Regions from separate parts of the Enterobacter sp. JS8-1 genome, predicted to be linked through region 3. Evidence: predicted binding sites of a transcription regulator. Region 3 holds the regulator's gene; each other region holds the start of a gene.

Region 1 (5,315 bases), 2.3 Mb from region 3:
GGACGCATGGTTACGTCACCACGAAATCACGGAGCTGATTGTGCTGGGCCTGGCGACGGATTACTGCGTGAAGTTTACCGTGCTGGACGCGCTCCAGTTGGGGTATACCGTCAGCGTCATCACCGACGGCTGCCGCGGGGTGAACATTAACCCGCAGGACAGCGCCCAGGCGTTTATGGATATGGCCGCCGAAGGCGCGACGCTGTATACGCTGGAAGACTGGCTGGAAACGCAGGCGTAGTCTTTTAAGCCGGGTGGCGCTGCGCTTACCCGGCCTACAAAACCACAGAAAGTAGGCCGGGTAAGGCGAAGCCGCCACCCGGCATTTCTTCCCCAATCCCCATAAAGTGAACTCCCTCGCATCCTCAGCGAAGCGGCAATGCTATTCTCATCAGGTTATTTTTCCGCCACGCTTTTTCTGTGGCGTGGTTTTTTTGATAAGTCAAAGAGGAACTTGTATGAAACGTTTGCCCTTGCTGGCAGCATTACCCTTGCTTTGCGCGTCAGTTGCCTCCGCCAGTACCCTGATGTCCGTGGGCTACTTTAACGGGGGTGGCGATGTCACCGCCGGACCGGGTGGCGATATCAATACACTGGACGTCCGCCAGATCACTCACCTGAACTACTCGTTTGGTCTTGTTTACAACAGTGAGAAAGACGAAACCAACGCCGCCCTAAAAGATCCGGCAAAGCTGCATCAGATTTGGCTGTCGCCAAAAGTCGCCTCCGACCTGGCACTGATCCCGACCCTGCGTAAACAAAACCCGAACCTCAAAGTGCTGCTTTCTGTTGGCGGCTGGGGGGCGCGTGGCTTCTCTGGCGCAGCGGCAACTAAAGAGTCGCGCGCGGTGTTTATCCGCTCCGCGCAGGAGATCGTCGATAAATACGGCCTGGACGGGATCGATCTCGACTGGGAGTATCCGGTCAACGGCGCGTGGGGGCTGGTTGCCAGCACGCCTGCCGACCGGGATAACTTCACCGCCCTGCTGAAAGAGATGCGTGAGGCGTTCGGGCAGAAAAAACTGGTTACCATCGCGGTAGGCGCGAATGCGGAAAGTCCGAAAAGCTGGGTGGATGTCAAAGCCATCGCCCCGCTGCTCGATTATATCAACCTGATGACCTACGACATGGCGTACGGGACGCAGTATTTCAACGCGAACCTGTATGACTCCAGCGCCTGGCCGACGGTTGCCGCGGCCGATCAATACAGCGTCGATTTTGTGGTGAACAATTATTTGGCCGCCGGGCTGAAGCCACAGCAGATGAACCTCGGGATCGGTTTCTATGGCCGCGTGCCGAAACGCGCCGTCGAGCCGGGGATCGACTGGACGAAACCGGATGCGCAAAAAAATCCGGTGACCCAACCCTACTTCGGATCTCAGGAGATCGGGTTGTTCAAGTCACTCGGCTATGACCTGACCAAAGATACCTACGTGAAGTACAACGATATCGTGAAGAAGCTGTTGAACGATCCGCAGAAGCGCTTTACCGAGCACTGGGATGACCAGGCGAAGGTGCCGTGGCTGTCGGTGAATTCTGCCGACGGGAAGGCGCTGTTTGCGATTTCCTATGAGAACCCACGTTCTGTGGCGATCAAAGCGGACTACATCAAAGAGAAAGGTCTGGCAGGGGCGATGTTCTGGGAGTACGGCGCGGACGACAACAACCAGTTAGCGAAGCAGCTGGCGGAGTCGCTCGGGATCCCGCATAAGCAGTAAGACAATCAAGCCCTCTCCCACGGGGAGAGGGTTGGGTAAGGGCATCAACCCGCACCGTTATTGCATTTTCATCGTCGCAATCGGCTTCGGCGTGATGCCGAAGTCTTCTTTCAGCTCGCGCTTGCTTTTCATCACCATCTGGCCTTTGGTATCGATAGTCATGTGCTGCGCGTCAGTGTTGTTGCGCGCCTGCCATAACATCACCAGCTGCAGACTGTTCTCTTTTTGCTCCGGGGTGAGCGCCACACCATCAGGCCATTTTCCCAGTTCAACGGCCGTCACCAGACGCTGATAAACCTCCGGTGTCATACCGCTAATCATGTCATCAATATTCATGATGTCTCCCTTTTAAAGGAATAATTTGCTGAATCGATTTTTCAACCTTTAGTGTGATCGCCATTTTCGTCATCAGTGAAGCTTAACGAAGCTGAATTCACGCAAAAACGCTCACCCGTTGGCTGAGGCCCATCGGGGAAGACATGCCCGAGGTGCGCATCACAGTTTCCGCAACGAATTTCAGTGCGTACCATGCCGTGCGAGGAGTCCGTCAGATAGCGGATCGCGTCATCGCTCACCGGCTCGTAAAAGCTCGGCCAGCCACAGCCTGAATCATATTTTGTTTGCGAATTAAACAGCGGCGCATCGCACACCAGACAGTGGTAGACGCCGTCTCGTTTGTTGTGCAGTAAACGCCCGGTGAATGGCGGTTCCGTTCCGTGGTTCTGCGTCACGTAAAACTGCATTTCTGTGAGGTTTTTTTTCAAATCGTCGGGGTTACGTTGGTTCGACATATGCTTACATCTCGCTGTAGAAACAGACATCTTCTGACCCGAATTCTAACAAAACATTAACACCCTTGCGTGCACTTTTGTTCTAAACTTATGTGTCGCGAAAAGGCGGTCAGGCAATTGTGATCTGTTTCACATTTTTATCCTGCGAGGCCTTTAAAATCCCGGCCGCAGCCCCCATGTGGTTGCTAGCTCAAAGGGAAAGTGAGGCGAGTCAGTCGCACAAACGTTAGTCACAGGATTGATTTGTCGCAATGATTGACACGATTCCGCTTGACGCTGCGTAAGGTTTTTGTAATTTTACAGGCAACCTTTTATTCACTAACAAATAGCTGGTGGAATATATGACTATCAAAGTAGGTATCAACGGTTTTGGCCGTATCGGCCGTATTGTTTTCCGTGCTGCTCAGAAACGTTCTGACATCGAAATCGTTGGTATCAACGATCTCCTGGACGCTGAATACATGGCGTACATGCTGAAGTACGACTCAACTCACGGTCGTTTCGACGGCACCGTTGAAGTGAAAGACGGCCACCTGGTTGTTAACGGTAAAACCATCCGCGTTACTGCTGAGAAAGACCCAGCTAACCTGAAATGGAACGAAATTGGTGTTGACGTTGTAGCTGAAGCTACCGGTATCTTCCTGACCGACGAAACCGCACGTAAACACATCACCGCTGGTGCGAAGAAAGTTGTTCTGACTGGTCCTTCCAAAGACAACACCCCAATGTTCGTTCGTGGTGCTAACTTCGAAAAATACGCTGGCCAGGACATCGTTTCCAACGCATCCTGCACCACCAACTGCCTGGCTCCACTGGCTAAAGTTATCAACGACAACTTCGGTATCGTTGAAGGCCTGATGACCACCGTTCACGCAACTACCGCTACTCAGAAAACTGTTGATGGCCCGTCTCACAAAGACTGGCGCGGCGGCCGTGGCGCAGCTCAGAACATCATCCCATCTTCTACCGGTGCTGCTAAAGCTGTAGGCGTTGTACTGCCAGAGCTGAACGGCAAACTGACGGGTATGGCGTTCCGCGTTCCAACTCCTAACGTGTCCGTTGTTGACCTGACCGTTCGTCTGGAAAAAGCTGCTTCTTATGAAGAAATTAAGAAAGCAATTAAAGCTGCTTCCGAAGGCGCAATGAAAGGCGTTCTGGGCTACACCGAAGACGACGTTGTATCTACCGATTTCAACGGCGAAGTGTGCACTTCCGTGTTCGATGCTAAAGCTGGTATCGCACTGAACGACAACTTCGTTAAACTGGTTTCCTGGTACGACAACGAAACCGGCTACTCTAACAAAGTACTGGACCTGATCGCTCACATCTCCAAATAAGTTGAGATGAGTGTTTGATCCAAAAAGGCGACTTCGGTCGCCTTTTTTATTGTTTTAAGACAGAGGATTGCTTAATGATTAATAAAATTTTTGCACTTCCGGTAGTCGAACAACTTACCCCTGTGCTCTCCCGCCGTCAGATCGACGGTGCTGATATTATCGTTGTAGACCATCCGCGCGTAAAAGCATCCGTGGCGCTGAACGGCGCTCACCTGCTCTCCTGGAAACCGGAAGGAGAAGTGGAAGGCTTATGGCTGAGCGATGCGACCTCATTCAAAAAAGGAGCGGCTATCCGTGGCGGCGTACCGATCTGCTGGCCGTGGTTTGGCCCTTCCGCACAACCGGGTTTGCCGTCTCACGGTTTTGCTCGTAATCAACAATGGACGCTGAAAGCACACAACGAAGATGATAACGGCGCGGTGCTGACCTTTGAACTGCAGGCAAACGATGAAACTCGCGACCTGTGGTCGCACGATTTCACCCTTTATGCCCGCTTCAAGCTGGCGAAAACCTGCGAAATTGAGCTGGAAGCCCATGGCGAGTTTGAAACCACGTCAGCCCTGCACACCTATTTCAACGTGGGTGATATTAGCGCGGTAAAAGTGAGCGGTCTTGGTGATACCTTTATCGACAAGGTGGATAACGCGAAGGAAGGCAAGCTGAGCGACGGGGTGCAAACGTTCCCTGACCGTACCGACCGCGTTTACCTGCACCCGGAAGCATGCAGCGTGATCCATGACGGTGCCCTGAATCGCGGTATTGAAGTGGTTCATCACCATCACAGCGACGTAGTCGGCTGGAACCCAGGCCCGGCGCTTTCTGTCAGCATGGCGGACGTAACAGATGACGGTTATAAAACCTTTGTTTGCGTAGAAACCGCCTGCGTGAGCACGCCGCAGAAAGCAAGCGAAGAAAAACCATCTCGTTTAGGACAGACAATTAAGATTGTGAAGCGTTAACACTGTTCTGTTGCACCAAAACAAAACAAACGGGGCGCATAGCGCCCCATTTTGATGCACAGAATGCACGCTAATGATGCACACTCAGAACTTGTAGGTCACACCCACAGAGAAGAGCCCTGACCAGGATTTGTCGACCATCGGGCTATCTTTGATTTCATCACTCAGGCGGGAGTAACGGCCAGTACCGTAAACGTTCCAGTCACCCAGGAAGTTATAGCTCGCGGTCAGCTCCAGGTACGGATCCCAGCCATCATCCGCGCTGTAGCTTTTCAAACCGCTACGACGAGATTCAGCTTTAGAGACGCCGTAATAGTAGTCGTTGTAGTTCTCGCTGCTGTACTGCACACCAATGCCGGGCGTCAGCGTCAGCGCGCCGTTGGTGTAGCGATAAAGCCACGCCAGATCCCAGATAAAGCCGTTGCTGTTGTCGAGCGTATCCGCCGCCAGCGCAGTACGCAGGAAGCCGTACTGGGTATTATGTACGTAAGAAAGACCCGCCATCAGCGA
Region 2 (5,315 bases), 1.2 Mb from region 3:
ATCCGAGGTTATAGGTAAAACCGTTATCGTTAAGGATTTTACGTATGCCGAGCATTTCGCCCAGAACAGGCTCCGGCGGGGCTTCGAACCCTAATACCGTTCCATTCCACTCCTGCGCCATTGTTAAAGGCGATATCATCAATAAAGCGAGGGCATAGAGATTATTTTTATTTGTCATAATAGCAACCTGTAGCTGAGTATTAGTGCGTAACCGTTCGCAGGAAATTTTTCTATTTCCCGTCGTGTTTTAATTATTCGTTCCAGCAAAAAGCGTTAGGCCAAATGGTTCTCCTGCGTGAATGACAGGCAAAAAAAAACCTAAGCGCTCCACAGCGGTGAATGCTGTGAAACGCTTAGGTTTTGCCTGTTAACCAGTAACAATCCTGCGTTGAAAACAGTGGCACCTTAACACCGTCGCGCCACCTTGAAAACCTGCATCGTTTTATATTTTAAAAAAGTGTGAGCAAATTAACGCTTATTATTTTGACTGGATCACGCGCGCAATATCCGCAGAGGTCTGTAGCGTACGGATCTCCTGAAATAAGCCTAACGCTTCGCTATATTCCTTGCGCAAATAACTGAGCCACTGCTTAATACGCGCAACGTGATACAAACCGGTGTCGCCCTGCTTTTCCAGACGGCTGTATTTTTGCAGCAGCGTGACCACGTCTGCCCACGGCATACGCGGTTCATTATATTTCACCACCCGGCTGAGGTTCGGCACGTTCAGCGCGCCGCGGCCTATCATCACCGCATTACAGCCCGTCTCCTTCATGCACGCCTGCGCACTTTCGTAGTCCCAGATTTCGCCGTTGGCGATAACCGGAATGCTGAGGCGTTTGCGGATCTCGCCAATCGCCTGCCAGTTAATGCGGTCCGCTTTGTAGCCGTCCTCTTTAGTACGCCCGTGCACCACCAGCTCGGTGGCACCGGCCTGCTGCACCGCATCGGCAATTTCAAACTGCCGCGCGTCGCTGTCCCAGCCCAGGCGCACCTTTACCGTCACCGGCAGATGCGACGGCACGGCCTCACGCATCGCCTTCGCGCCGCGATAAATGAGTTCAGGATCTTTCAGCAACGTCGCCCCGCCCCCGCTGCCGTTCACCATCTTCGACGGACAGCCGCAGTTGAGATCGACGCCATAAGAGCCCAGCTCAACCGCACGGGCGGCGTTCTCCGCCAGCCATTCTGGGTACTGCCCCAGCAGCTGAATACGCACCAGCGTACCGGAGGTCGTCCGGCTCTGGTTGTGCAGCTCGGGGCACAGACGATAGAAGGATTTTACCGGCAACAACATATCGACCACGCGCAAAAACTCCGTCACGCAGAGATCGTAATCGTTCACCTCGGTCAGAAGCTCGCGCACGAGGGAGTCGAGCACGCCTTCCATAGGGGCCAGTAAAACACGCATAGCAGTACCTGTGAAAAAAGACGCGCTATAGTATCTGCTCTGTATGGTTGAGGAAAGCACGGCGTTCCATTCTGGAATGTCTGGTATGCTCAAATTTCATGATGTGATCCGTGGCACATTTCTGGGTTTAATTGTATGATGAATGCGTTTCATCAAGGACTTTCACCATGAGCAAATCACTGAATACAATCTGGCAGTATCTGCGCGCATTCGTCCTGATTTACGCCTGCCTGTACGCCGGGATTTTCATCGCCTCGCTGCTGCCGATCGTCATTCCCGGCAGCATTATCGGGATGCTGATCCTGTTTGTGCTGCTGGCGTTACAGGTGCTGCCCGCGAAGTGGGTCAATCCTGGCTGCTTCGTCCTTATCCGCTACATGGCGCTGCTTTTCGTGCCCATCGGCGTAGGTGTCATGCAATATTACGACGTGCTCAAAGCGCAGTTCGGCCCGATTGTCGTCTCCTGTGCGGTCAGTACGCTGGTGGTATTCCTGGTGGTGAGCTGGAGTTCGCACATCGTGCATGGCGAACGTAAAGTGGTCGGGGAGAAAACAAAAAAATGATGGCCAATATCTGGTGGTCGCTGCCGTTAACCCTGGCGGTGTTCTTCGCTGCACGAAAACTTGCCGTACGCTTCAAAATGCCTTTGCTCAACCCGCTGCTGGTGGCGATGGTGGTGATTATTCCGTTCCTGCTGCTCACCGGCATTCCCTACGAACGCTACTTCGCAGGGAGCAAAATTTTAAACGATCTGCTGCAGCCTGCCGTTGTCGCGCTGGCATTTCCTTTATATGAACAGCTGCACCAGATCCGCGCCCGATGGAAGTCCATCATCACCATCTGCTTTATCGGTAGCCTGGTGGCGATGATCACCGGCACCTCGGTGGCCCTGTTAATGGGCGCCTCTCCGCAGATTGCCGCCTCTATTCTGCCGAAGTCCGTCACCACACCGATTGCGATGGCCGTGGGCGGCAGCATCGGTGGCATTCCGGCTATCAGTGCGATGTGCGTGATTTTCGTCGGGATCCTGGGCGCGGTGTTTGGCCATACCCTGCTGAATCTGATGAAGATCCGCACCAAAGCTGCACGTGGTCTGGCGATGGGGACTGCATCTCACGCCCTGGGCACCGCGCGCTGCGCCGAAGTGGACTATCAGGAAGGGGCGTTTAGCTCGCTGGCGCTGGTGATCTGCGGGATTATCACCTCCCTGATTGCACCCTTTGTCTTCCCGATTATTCTGGCGGTGATGGGCTAAAATTTGCGATGCGTCGCGCAATTTTCATTTTGTTTTCATAAGTTGCATACATAATGAGAAGTGGATCACATATAAAGCCCCAACGGCTCCGTACACTACCGATCCATTAACCTTTATGAGGCAAACGCCATGCACCCACGTTTTCAAGCTGCTTTCGCCCAGCTTGCAGAGAATTTGCAATCAGCCCTGGCTCCGGTTCTGGCGGATGCGCATTTCCCCGCCCAGCTGACGGCGGAGCAGGTCACGACGCTGAAACAGGCAACGGGACTGGATGAAGACGCGCTGGCTTTCGCACTGCTGCCCCTGGCTGCTGCCTGCGCGCGTGCCGACCTTTCCCACTTCAACGTCGGCGCCATTGCACGCGGCGTAAGCGGAACCTGGTACTTCGGCGGAAACATGGAGTTCCTCGGTGCGACCATGCAGCAGACCGTTCACGCCGAGCAAAGCGCCATCAGCCACGCCTGGATGCGCGGTGAAAAAGCGTTGAGCGCCATCACCGTTAACTACACCCCTTGCGGTCACTGCCGTCAGTTTATGAACGAGCTGAACAGCGGGCTGCAGTTGCGCATTAACCTGCCGGGCCGCGCGCCGCATACGCTGGGGGATTACCTGCCGGACGCCTTCGGTCCGAAAGATCTCGAGATTAAAACGCTGCTGATGGACGAGCAGGATCACGGTTTCGCCCTGTCCGGCGATGACCTGAGCGAAGCGGCCATTCGTGCGGCGAACAAGAGCCATACGCCATACAGTCAATCGCCAAGCGGCGTGGCGCTACAGTGCCGTGATGGCCGCATCTTTACCGGCAGCTATGCGGAGAACGCCGCGTTTAACCCTACGCTGCCTCCGCTGCAGGGCGCACTTAACCTGCTGAGCCTGAACGGCTACGACTATCCGGACATTCAGCGCGCCATTCTGGCAGAAAAAGCCGATGCGCCGCTGATTCAGTGGGACGCCACCGCCGCGACGCTGAAAGCGCTGGGCTGCACCACAATCGACCGCGTGCTGCTTGCCTGAACCTTCCGGCGGGCAGAAATGTCCGCCAGTTTGCTGAAAAAGCCCTCAGTTGATTCACCGTTTCTTGCGCTAACCAGGCGGGTACAGTAGCCTGAGTGAACTTTCATCCACGAACGAGCCATCTCCATGTTAAAGCGCGTTTTTTACAGCCTGTCTGTCCTGGTCGGCATACTGCTGTTGATCGTGCTCGGTCTCGACCGCTGGATGAGCTGGAAAACCGCCCCCTACATTTTTGACGACCTCCAGGATCTTCCCTACCGTCAGGTTGGCGTGGTGCTCGGCACCGCCAAGTATTACCGCACCGGCGTGATCAACCAGTATTACCGCTACCGCATACAGGGTGCGCTGAACGCCTATAACAGCGGCAAGGTGAATTACCTGCTGCTGAGCGGCGATAACGCCCTGCAAAGCTACAACGAACCGGTGACGATGCGTAAGGACCTGATTGCCGCAGGCGTCGATCCTGCCGATATCGTGCTCGACTACGCCGGGTTCCGCACCCTGGACTCCATCGTGCGCACCCGCAAGGTGTTCGACACTAACGATTTCATCATCATCACCCAGCGCTTCCACTGCGAGCGCGCGCTGTTTATTGCGCTGCATATGGGTATCCAGGCGCAGTGCTACGCCGTGCCGTCGCCAAAAGATATGCTGAGCGTGCGCGTGCGCGAGTTCGGTGCCCGCTTTGGCGCATTAGCCGATCTCTACATCTTCAAACGTGAACCGCGCTTTTTAGGCCCGCTGGTGCCGATCCCGGCGATGCACGAAGTGCCGGAAGATGCGCAGGGTTACCCGGCGGTGACGCCAGAACAGCTGCTCGATCTGCAGAAAAAAGAGAAAAAATAGCTTCCGTTTATAGTTTCTTTACGCCGGGTGCCGCGCTTTTTATCCCCTCTTTACGCCTAACCTTTTACGCTGAGTTCACTGCCGCTACGGCTTCATTGAAGACTGACTATGAACTCGATAATGAACGCGTTTTTCCTGAAAAGTATCCGCCCGTACTTTACTTTCCCGGGCCTGGCGCTACCGACCGCGCTCAATTCCGGCCTCTATCTTGAGGAGAAGCTTGCCACCCTGAAGCAGAGCCTGTCGGTGGAAGTGGCGGATTATCTCGAGCGTTACCCGCAAACCAAACACATCGATGTCTGCCTCAACGATAGCAACGGCATTATGCGCGGTAAGCGACTTTCCGTAGACAGCATGCTAAGTCTGGAGAAAGGCTGTTATTTTCCTCTCTCGGTCTATTCGATGGATCAAAAAGGGAAAGTCGCCGCGTCACGTGACGATGAGCCAGACCGACTTTGCATGCCGGTTGCCGGTTCCCTCCGCCCCTCTTCGCACGATCCGCTGCATACCGCACAGATCCTCCTGACGATGAAGGACATCGACGGGCAACCTTGCCCCCTTGAGCCACGCGTCATATTGCAGAACGTTCTGGCGCGTTTTCATCAGCACGGGCTGTATCCGGTTATTGCGCCGGAAATTGAGTTCTACCTGACGGGGCCTGGCACTCAGGAGCTGCAGAATCAGGGCTGCTTTCACATGGATACGTCGTCAGCTCACGCTGCGCTGTTTGACGAGCTGGAACAGCTGGCACACCAGCAGCATATTCCCCTGACCGGAATTGTGGCAGAG
Region 3 (5,315 bases):
AAATCCGCCTGCTTCTGGTTGTTGCCTTCCAGCACGACTTTATCGCCCGGGGCGATCAGTTTTTCCAGCATGGCGACAAGATCGCCGGTTGGCAGTACCTTGCCCTGCACCGGTACGGACGCCAGACGACGCGCTTTCTCGCTGCGTCGTGTGTTCCATTGCCGGGTGGGTGTTTGCCCAGATAACATTATTAACCTCCTGATTCAGCACATCATTCTGATTTGCCTAACGTTGAGTAAAGTCTGCGCTCTGGCGAGAAAGGCATCAATTAAGCGTAGAGCTGAATCATTAGCCTGAGAGTAATAATCAAGGTAAAGATTTGTGATCGGGATCAGTTCATGGTTCGGAAATCCAGGCTAAACGGGGTACAATTCGGAAGGTATAGTAAATTTCTGACAAGAATCAGCATCGCCCTTATGACCCAAATCATTCCATCAGACTTCGACATTGCAGCCGAAGAGAGCGCAGAGTTCGTGCCCATGCGCGGCGTGGCTAACCCCCACCTGCAAACCATGCTGCCGCGCCTGATCCGCCGCAAGGTACAGTTCACCCCGCACTGGCAGCGCCTGGATTTGCCGGACGGCGACTTTTTAGATCTCGCCTGGAGCGAAGCGCCGGAGCAGGCCCGACACAAACCTCGCCTGGTGGTGTTTCATGGTCTGGAAGGCAGCCTGCACAGTCCCTACGCCCACGGTTTAATCGAGGCGGCGAAAGCCCGCGGCTGGCTGGCGGTGGTGATGCATTTTCGCGGCTGCAGCGGCGAGCCGAATCGCCAGAAGCGTATTTACCACTCCGGCGAAACCGAAGACGGCACCTGGTTCTTACACTGGCTGAGAGATAATTTTGGCACGGTGCCAACGGCGGCTGTGGGCTATTCGCTGGGCGGCAATATGCTGGCCTGCCTGCTGGCGAAAGAAAGTGATGCAGTCCCGCTGGATGCCGCTGTTATTGTCTCCGCTCCCTTTATGCTCGAGCAGTGCAGCTACCATATGGAGAAAGGGTTTTCCCGCGTCTATCAGCGCTACCTGCTCAACCTGCTGAAGGCCAACGCCGCGCGCAAGCTGAAGGCCTACCCTGATACCCTGCCGGTTAGCCTGCAGCAGCTTAAGCGCGTGAAGCGTCTGCGCGAGTTTGACGATCTGATTACCTCGAAGATCCACGGTTTTGCCGATGCGATTGACTATTACCGTCAGTGCAGCGCCATGCCGCTGTTGAATCAAATCACCACGCCGACGCTGATTATCCACGCCAAAGACGATCCGTTTATGGATCATCACTCCATTCCGGCACCGGAGCATTTACCGGCTAACGTGCAGTATCAGCTCACCGAGTACGGCGGGCACGTCGGCTTTGTTGGCGGCACGCTACGCAGGCCGAAAATGTGGCTGGAAACCCGCATCCCTGACTGGCTCACCTCTTTTCTGGACGGTAAAAAATGATTATCCCCTGGCAGGATCTCGCTCCCGAAACGCTCGATAATCTGATTGAAAGCTTTGTATTACGTGAAGGCACCGATTATGGTGAACAAGAACGTTCGCTCGAACAAAAGGTCAGCGATGTTAAGCGCCAGCTGAAAAGTGGCGACGTGGTGCTGGTGTGGTCCGAACTGCATGAGACGATCAATATCATGCACCGCAACGCGTTTCACGGCTGATCTGTAAACCTTTCCAGTCAGGGAGTTGCTATGTCTGCCAGACATCCGGTTATTGCCGTAACGGGCTCAAGTGGTGCGGGTACCACCACCACCAGCCTCGCCTTTCGCAAGATTTTCGCACAGCTGAATCTCCGGGCGGCAGAAGTGGAGGGCGATAGCTTTCACCGCTATACGCGCCCGGAAATGGACATGGCCATCCGCAAGGCGCGCGATCTGGGCAAACACATCAGCTATTTCGGGCCGGAAGCCAACGATTTCAGCCTGCTGGAACAAACCTTCCGCGAATACGGGCAGAGCGGGACCGGGCAGTCCCGCAAATACCTGCACACCTACGACGAAGCGGTTCCCTGGAATCAGGTGCCGGGGACGTTCACCCCGTGGCAGCCGCTGCCGGAGCCGACCGACGTGCTGTTTTACGAAGGGCTACACGGCGGCGTGGTCACGCCTCAACACGACGTCGCGCGTCACGTGGATCTGCTGGTCGGCGTGGTGCCGATTGTTAACCTTGAATGGATCCAGAAGCTGACGCGTGACATGAGCGAGCGCGGGCATTCTCGCGAAGCGGTGATGGATTCCGTCGTGCGCTCCATGGAGGATTACATCAACTTCCTGACGCCGCAGTTCTCCCGCACCCACATCAACTTCCAGCGCGTGCCGACGGTGGATACCTCCAACCCGTTTGCGGCCAAAACGATCCCGTCGCTGGATGAGAGCTTTGTCGTCATCCATTTCCGCAATCTCGAAGGCATTGATTACCCCTGGCTGCTGGCGATGCTGCAGGGCTCGTTTATTTCGCACATGAATACGTTGGTGGTGCCGGGCGGAAAAATGGGGCTGGCGATGGAGTTAATTATGACGCCGCTGGTCCAGCGGCTGATGGAAGGGAAGCAGATCGCGTAAACATGTTCCCTCTCCCTGTGGGAGAGGGTTAGGGTGAGGGCATCAACACGCACGATGCCCCAATAATTAAGCCTCGATCACTTCATACGAATGCGTGATTTTTACCGCTTTCTCCAGCATTAACGCCACAGAGCAATATTTCTCCGCAGAAAGGTCTACGGCGCGTGATACTGCGGCATCTTTCAGTTCTTTACCGGTCACGATAAAGTGCAGATTAATGTGCGTGAACAGGCGTGGCGCCTCTTCGCGACGTTCGGAAGTAAGCTTCACTTCGCAATCGGTCACATCATGGCGACCTTTTTGCAAAATCGACACCACGTCAATTGCACTGCATCCGCCCGCCGCCATCAGCACCATCTCCATCGGGCTTGGGGCTTTGTCGCCGGAGTTACCGTCCATCAAAATCTGATGTCCAGAAGCGGATTCGCCCAGGAACGTTAAACCTTCAACCCATTTGACACGCGCTTGCATATTCATTAACTCCAACGTTGCATTTTTGGTGACAGATTACGCGTGCATTACATTTCTCGCAACGGAAGGCGACCTGCATCATGCTGAAGCGAGACACCAGGAGACACGCGGCAAAAGCTATGCTAAAACACTCTGGATGCTACAGTAATACATTGACGTTACACATGTATGCAGAGGACATCAAACTTTACTGGCTGCGAAACGTTACGACAGCCGACTTCCCAGGGTATGGGTAAGAATTCGATTGCAACCCCAGAGTCCGGATGCATCTTATGACTCTGGTGACAGCTTATAACAGAGGATAACAGCGCATGGTGCTTGGCAAACCGCAAACAGACCCGACTCTCGAATGGTTCTTGTCTCATTGCCACATTCATAAGTACCCATCGAAGAGCACGCTGATTCACCAGGGTGAAAAAGCGGAAACGTTGTATTACATCGTTAAAGGCTCGGTGGCAGTGCTGATCAAAGATGAAGAAGGGAAAGAGATGATCCTTTCTTATCTGAACCAGGGCGATTTCATCGGTGAACTGGGCCTGTTTGAAGAGGGCCAGGAACGTAGCGCCTGGGTTCGTGCAAAGACAGCATGTGAAGTGGCTGAAATTTCTTACAAGAAATTCCGTCAGCTGATTCAGGTTAATCCTGACATCCTGATGCGTCTTTCTTCCCAGATGGCGCGCCGTCTGCAGGTGACGTCTGAGAAAGTGGGTAACCTCGCCTTCCTGGACGTAACCGGCCGTATCGCGCAGACCCTGCTGAACCTGGCAAAACAGCCAGACGCCATGACCCACCCTGACGGCATGCAAATTAAAATTACCCGCCAGGAAATTGGTCAGATCGTCGGTTGCTCCCGTGAAACAGTGGGTCGTATCCTGAAAATGCTGGAAGACCAGAACCTGATCTCCGCCCACGGTAAAACCATCGTGGTTTACGGAACGCGTTAATTCCGCTCAAACGGCGTGCCATCGCAAGGTGTCACGCCGTTTTTGTCTCTACTCCTCATGTGGCGCAGGCTGATCTATCACCCGGAAGTTAACTACGCACTGCGACAAACGCTGGTGTTGTGCCTTCCTGTGGCCGTGGGCCTGATCCTCGGACACCTCCAGCAAGGTCTGCTGTTTTCCCTCGTGCCCGCCTGCTGCAACATTGCCGGTCTGGACACGCCGCATAAGCGCTTTTTCAAACGCCTGATTATCGGTGGCTGTCTGTTTGCTGGCTGTAGTCTCGCCGTACAGCTCCTGCTTGCCCGTGATATCCCTCTGCCCCTGATCCTGACCGTGCTGGCGATGACGCTTGGCGTGACGGCGGAAATCAGTTCGCTGCACGCGCGCCTGCTGCCCGCCTCGCTGATTGCGGCTATCTTCACCCTGAGCCTCGCCGGGAATATGCCGGTGTGGGAGCCGCTGCTGATCTACGCCCTTGGCACGCTCTGGTACGGGGTGTTTAACTGGTTCTGGTTTTGGCTCTGGCGGGAACAGCCGCTGCGTGAATCCCTGAGCCTGCTCTATGTGCAGCTTGCGGATTACTGTGAAGCCAAATACACCCTGCTCACCCAACATACCGACCCGGAGAAATCCCTGCCGCCGCTGCTGACGCGCCAGCAAAAGGTTGTCGACCTGATTAGCCAGTGCTACCAGCAGCTGCACATGCTTGCCGCCAACAAGAACCACGAATACAAACGGCTGCTGCGCACTTTCCAGGTGGGGCTGGACCTGCAGGAGCATATCTCCGTTAGCCTTCACCACCCGCAGGAGGTACAAAAGCTGGTAGAGCGCAGCCATGCAGAAGCAGTGATCCGCTGGAACGCCCAGACCGTCGCCGCGCGGCTTAGGGTACTGGCTGACGATATTCTCTATCACCGCTACCCCACGCGTTTTAACATGGATAAACAGCTCGGCGCGCTGGAGAAAATCGCCCGTCAGCATCCGGATAACCCGGTAGGCCAGTTTGCCGCCTGGCACTTCAGCCGTATCGCCCGCGTGTTGCGTACGCAGCGCCCGCTTTATCCCCGCGACCTGATGGCGGATAAGCAGAAACGTCTGCCGCTGCTGCCTGCGCTCAAAAGCTATCTGTCACTGAAATCCGCCGCCCTGCGCAACGCGGCGCGGATAAGCGTGATGCTGAGCATTGCCAGCCTGATGGGCATGGCGCTGCACCTGCCTAAACCCTACTGGATCTTAATGACCGTGCTGTTTGTCACGCAGAACGGCTACGGGGCCACGCGAGTGCGTATCTTCCACCGGGCTGGCGGAACGCTAGCCGGGCTGATTATTGCGGGCGTGACGCTTCA

What was found. Region 3 encodes CRP, which controls carbon source genes, mostly activating them, when cyclic AMP is high. Its sites were predicted from a motif close to ATGTGANNNNNNTCACAT; they were not measured.
Region 1: a site for CRP is predicted at 2,627-2,644, ahead of msrB (peptide-methionine (R)-S-oxide reductase MsrB). Genes of this name have one in related genera too.
Region 2: a site for CRP is predicted at 2,720-2,737, ahead of cdd (cytidine deaminase). Genes of this name have one in related genera too.

What each region holds. Positions count from the first base shown of each region.
Region 1 is NZ_CP185805.1:1,898,544-1,903,858, reverse strand. It holds gene pncA (bifunctional nicotinamidase/pyrazinamidase) at 1-241, shown strand, start outside; gene ACOQH0_RS08995 (glycoside hydrolase family 18 protein) at 459-1,718, shown strand; gene ACOQH0_RS08990 (YeaC family protein) at 1,776-2,054, opposite strand; gene msrB (peptide-methionine (R)-S-oxide reductase MsrB) at 2,096-2,509, opposite strand; gene gapA (glyceraldehyde-3-phosphate dehydrogenase) at 2,851-3,846, shown strand; gene ACOQH0_RS08975 (D-hexose-6-phosphate mutarotase) at 3,921-4,805, shown strand; gene ACOQH0_RS08970 (MipA/OmpV family protein) at 4,890-5,315, opposite strand, start outside.
Region 2 is NZ_CP185805.1:3,220,682-3,225,996, forward strand. It holds gene ACOQH0_RS15310 (carbohydrate porin) at 1-139, opposite strand, end outside; gene dusC (tRNA dihydrouridine(16) synthase DusC) at 479-1,411, opposite strand; gene ACOQH0_RS15320 (CidA/LrgA family protein) at 1,579-1,974, shown strand; gene ACOQH0_RS15325 (CidB/LrgB family autolysis modulator) at 1,971-2,666, shown strand; gene cdd (cytidine deaminase) at 2,796-3,680, shown strand; gene sanA (outer membrane permeability protein SanA) at 3,807-4,526, shown strand; gene ACOQH0_RS15340 (glutamine synthetase family protein) at 4,647-5,315, shown strand, end outside.
Region 3 is NZ_CP185805.1:4,416,159-4,421,473, forward strand. It holds gene mdcA (malonate decarboxylase subunit alpha) at 1-188, opposite strand, end outside; gene ACOQH0_RS21155 (hydrolase) at 417-1,439, shown strand; gene ACOQH0_RS21160 (YheU family protein) at 1,436-1,654, shown strand; gene ACOQH0_RS21165 (phosphoribulokinase) at 1,685-2,554, shown strand; gene ACOQH0_RS21170 (OsmC family protein) at 2,621-3,025, opposite strand; gene crp (cAMP-activated global transcriptional regulator CRP) at 3,337-3,969, shown strand; gene ACOQH0_RS21180 (YccS/YhfK family putative transporter) at 4,027-5,315, shown strand, end outside.